One region of the Frigoribacterium sp. AC512 genome, then DNA from elsewhere that is predicted to be linked to it. Evidence: predicted binding sites of a transcription regulator. Region 1 holds the regulator's gene; the other holds the start of a gene.
What was found. The regulator HrcA, encoded in region 1, represses chaperone genes, less so after heat shock. The targets are predictions, from matches to a motif close to TTNGCACTCGNNNNNNNCGAGTGCNAA.
Positions count from the first base shown of each region.

Region 1 (2,388 bases):
CCGGGCGCGCAGCACGACCCGTTGCAGGTCTCGCAGAGCACGGCCGTGTCGACCTCGATGTCGCGTGTCGTGCCGAAGACGATCTCCTCGAGGTCGACCTCGAGGCGCAGCAGGGCGTCCTGGCCGCGCTCGCGACGCGACCGCGGGCCCTGTCGCTGGCCGCCGCCTCCGCCGCCTCCGAAGAACGCGTCGAAGATGTCGCCGAAGCCCGCCGCGCCGCCGCCCCCGCCGCCGAACCCGGCCTGCGGGCCGAGGTCGTAGCGCTCGCGCTGCTGCGGGTCGCTCAGCACGTCGTAGGCGTGCGTGACGTCCTTGAAGCGCTCGGAGGCCTCGGGGCTGGGGTTGACGTCCGGGTGCAGCTCGCGCGCGAGCCTGCGGTACGCCTTCTTGATCTCGTCGGGCGTCGCCGACCGGTCGACTCCGAGCACGTCGTAATGATCTGCCACTTGTTCTCGTCTGCCTCTGGTGTCTGGGGGTGGTCTCGTGGGGGCTGGTCAGGGGGCACGGCGCGGTCGCGCAGGGCCGGGGAGGTGCGGGTCGTCAGCGCTCGGAGAGCAGCGACGACAGGTAGCGGGCCACCGCACGCACGGCGGCCATGTTGGTCGAGTAGTCCATGCGCATCGGGCCGAGCACGCCGAGGCGCGCGACCTCGCTGCCCGTCGAGGTGTACCCGCTCGCGAGCACGGACGCCTGGGAGAGGCCGAAGGAGGCGTTCTCCCGCCCGATGCTCGCGGCGACGTCGACCGCGTCGAGCTGCATCTCGCCGAAGAGACGCAGCAGGGCCACCTGCTGCTCGATCGCCTCGAGGACGGGGTAGAGGTCGCCGCTGAAGTCGTCGCCGGTGCGCACGAGGTTGGCCGCGCCGGCCATCACGAGGCGTTCCTGACGCCCGGCGGCGAGCTGCTCGACCAGGCTGGCGACGACGACGCCGACCACGACGGCCTGCTCCGGGCGGAAGCCCTCGTGCAGGTCGCCGAGCAGCGCGGCGGCCGCGCTCAGCTCGGTGCCGCCCACCGCCGCGTTGAGCGCACGCCGGAGCTCGGCGAGGAACTCGTCGTCGACGACGACGGGCAGCTCGACGAGCCGCTGCTCGACCTGGCCCGTGTCGGTGATGAGCACGGTCATGACGCGCCGCTCGGCCAGGCTGACCAGCTCGACGTGTCGCACGCGAGCCCGCGAGAACGAGGGGTACTGGACCAGCGCCACCTGGTTCGTCAGCTGGGACAGGAGGCGGACCGTGCGGCCGAGGACCTCGTCGAGGTCGGCCGAGTCCCCGAGGAACGTCTCGATCGCCTGCCGCTGCGCGCTGCTCAGCGGACGCAGGTCGGCGAGGTGGTTGACGAAGAGGCGGTAGCCCTTGTCGGTCGGCACCCGACCCGACGAGGTGTGCGGCGCCGCGATCAGCTCTTCTTCTTCGAGGAGCGCCATGTCGTTGCGGATCGTGGCGGCCGAGACGCCGAAGTGGTGACGCTCGACGATCGACTTCGAGCCCACGGGCTCGCGGGACGCGACGTAGTCGTGCACGATGACGCGCAGCACCTCGAGACCACGTTCCGAGACCACGACGCACCTCCCTCTCGCACGGCCGGCGGCGGGGCGCGTCACGACGACGACCCGAGCTCGCTGGCACTCGTCCTGCCAGACTGCCAATCCTACGTCACGCGGCCCGCGAGGCCTACTCGACCCGCACCTCCTGCCCTATGCTCGCCGTGACGCCCGCCGGACCACCTCGTCCGGCCGGGCGGCCAGCACCGACCACCGCGATGCGCCCGTTCGCCTCGACCCGGTCGGGCCCACGACGACGAACAGGTGAGCAGATGACCGACACCCCTCCCTCCCAGCCGAACGACCCGCAGGGCTCCGGCTGGGGCCAGCAGCCCGGTCAGGGCCAGCCCGGCTACGGCCAGCAGCCCGGTCAGCCCGGCTACGGCCAGCAGCCCGGCTACGGCGCGCCTCAGGCGCCGCAGCCCCTCCGCCCCGAGGACGAGAAGCTCTGGGCCACGCTGATCCACGTGGGCGGCATCCTGCTCAGCTTCGTCGCGCCCCTGGTCGGCTACCTCGTGCTCAAGGACCGCGGCCCGTTCGTCCGCGAGCACAGCCGCGTCGCACTGAACTTCCAGATCACGATGGTCATCGCGTACGTCATCGGAGGCGCCACGTCGTTCCTCGGCATCGGCGTGCTGATCACGCTCGCCGCGGCGATCGTCGTGATCGTCTTCGGGATCATCGCGGCCCTCGCCGCCAACCGCGGCGAGTACTACAAGTACCCGTTGAGCATCGAGTTCATCAAGGCGTAGCCCGCCGGCACGCTCGTCGAGGCGCGTCTCCCGCCCGGGAGGCGCGCCTCGCGTCGTCCAGACCGCGTCCGGCGTGGACTCGGGTCGCGTC
Region 1 covers NZ_OZ409850.1:1,207,703-1,210,090, reverse strand. The annotation lists gene dnaJ (molecular chaperone DnaJ) at 1-446, opposite strand, end outside; gene hrcA (heat-inducible transcriptional repressor HrcA) at 541-1,563, opposite strand; gene ACZZ97_RS05510 (DUF4870 domain-containing protein) at 1,818-2,297, shown strand.

Region 2 (2,388 bases), 1.3 Mb from region 1:
CCCGAGGGGTCGCCGGCCGGGGCCGGGTTGCGCTCGGGCTTGTCGGCGACGACGGCCTCGGTGGTGAGGAACAGACCAGCGATGGAGGCGGCGTTCTGCAGGGCAGAGCGGGTCACCTTGGCCGGGTCGATGATGCCGGCGGCGATCATGTCGACGTACTCGCCGGTCGCGGCGTTCAGGCCGTGTCCGACGGGCAGGCTGCGGACCTTGTCGGCGACGACGCCGGGCTCCATGCCCGCGTTGAAGGCGATCTGCTTCAGCGGAGCGTCGATGGCGACGCGCACGATGTTCGCACCGGTCGCCTCGTCGCCCTCGAGGTGCAGCTCGGCGAGAGCGGTCTTGCCGGCCTGGATGAGGGCCACGCCACCACCGGCGACGATGCCCTCCTCGACGGCTGCCTTCGCGTTGCGGACGGCGTCCTCGATGCGGTGCTTGCGCTCCTTGAGCTCGACCTCCGTGGCCGCGCCGGCCTTGATGACGGCGACGCCGCCGGCGAGCTTGGCGAGGCGCTCCTGGAGCTTCTCGCGGTCGTAGTCGCTGTCGGTCGCCTCAATCTCGGAGCGGATCTGACGGACGCGGCCCGCGATCTGCTCGGGGTCGCCGGCGCCCTCGACGATGGTCGTCTCGTCCTTGGTGATGACGACCTTGCGAGCACGGCCGAGCAGGTCGAGCGTCGCGTTCTCGAGCTTGAGGCCGACCTCCTCGGCGATGACCTGGCCACCGGTGAGGATGGCGATGTCCTGCAGCTGGGCCTTGCGACGGTCGCCGAAGCCGGGGGCCTTGACGGCGACCGACTTGAAGATGCCGCGGATCTTGTTGACGACCAGGGTCGCCAGCGCCTCGCCGTCGACGTCCTCGGCGATGATGAGCAGCTGCTTGCCGCTCTGGATCACCTTGTCGACGACGGGGAGGAGGTCCTTGATGTTCGAGATCTTCGAGTTGACGATGAGCACGTAGGCGTCCTCGAAGACGGCCTCCTGGCGCTCGGGGTCGGTCACGAAGTACTGCGACAGGTAGCCCTTGTCGAAGCGCATGCCCTCGGTCAGCTCGAGCTCGGTGCCGAAGGTGTTCGACTCCTCAACGGTGACGACGCCCTCCTTGCCGACCTTGTCGATGGCCTCGGCGATGAGCGCGCCGATGGTGGGGTCGGCGGCGGAGATCGAGGCGGTGGCCGCAATCTGCTCCTTGGTCTCGATGTCCTTCGCGTCGGCGAGGAGCTGGGCCGAGACGGCGGCGGCGGCCTTCTCGATGCCGCGCTTCAGCGAGATGGGGTCGGCGCCTGCGGCGACGTTGCGGAGGCCCTCACGGACGAGCGCCTGGGCGAGCACGGTGGCGGTGGTGGTGCCGTCGCCGGCGACGTCGTCCGTCTTCTTGGCGACCTCCTTGACGAGCTCGGCACCGATCTTCTCGAACGGGTCGTCGAGCTCGATCTCCTTGGCGATGGAGACGCCGTCGTTCGTGATGGTGGGGGCGCCCCACTTCTTCTCGAGCACGACGTTGCGGCCGCGCGGGCCGAGCGTGACCTTCACCGCGTCGGCCAGGATGTTCAGGCCGCGCTCGAGGCCACGACGGGCCTCTTCGTCAAAAGCAATGATCTTAGCCATGTGTTTCCTCGTCCCTCCCGGACGTCATGAAGCAGAAGCATTGGCACTCACCAACGGCGAGTGCCAAGGACGATTCTGGCACTCTCACCTATGGAGTGCAAGTGAGCCCCGCACCTCGTGACGCCCTGCAGGGGTCAGGCCGGACGGACGCTCTCCGCCTGCGGCCCCTTGTCGCCCGTGCCGACCTCGAAGACGACCGCCTGGCCCTCCTCGAGGACCTTGTAGCCGTTCATGTCGATGGCGGAGTAGTGGACGAAGACGTCCTGTCCGCCGTCCGTCACGGTGATGAAGCCGTAGCCCTTCTCCGCGTTGAACCACTTGACGGTGCCCTGTGCCATGGTGTCGTTCCCCTTGCTGTGCTCTCGTGCGGCGCGTGCGGTGGTGCCAGTGCCGGGACCAGATGCTAGCCAGGGCGCACCGGCCCGCAGAAGGCCTCGGCGCAGGGTTAACCCGCCAGAAGTGACGAATTCACACGTTCCGCAACGGGGCGGCAACACGACCGCAACGGGACGGCAACGAGGAGGCGCGCCTCAGGGCGTGTAGTCCGCCCCCAGCACCGCGGTCACCGACGAGTCGGGGAACGCGTCGCTCAGCTCGACCGTGGTCGTGCCGAGGTCGCGGGCCACGCCGAGGGCCACGGCCTCGTCGGCCGCGTCGGCGTAGTAGACGATCGTCGTGGGCACGGTGCCGTCGGCGTTGCCCTGACCGGCCACGGTCCAGCCGGTCTCGGCGAGGGCCAGCGACGCGCGGCTCGCGAGCCCGCTCGTCGTCGTGCCGTTGAGCA
Region 2 covers NZ_OZ409850.1:2,463,499-2,465,886, forward strand. The annotation lists gene groL (chaperonin GroEL) at 1-1,604, opposite strand, end outside; gene ACZZ97_RS11300 (cold-shock protein) at 1,739-1,942, opposite strand; gene ACZZ97_RS11305 (LytR C-terminal domain-containing protein) at 2,135-2,388, opposite strand, start outside.
Region 2: groL (chaperonin GroEL) is a predicted target of HrcA. The motif match lies at 1,645-1,671, and genes of this name have one in related genera.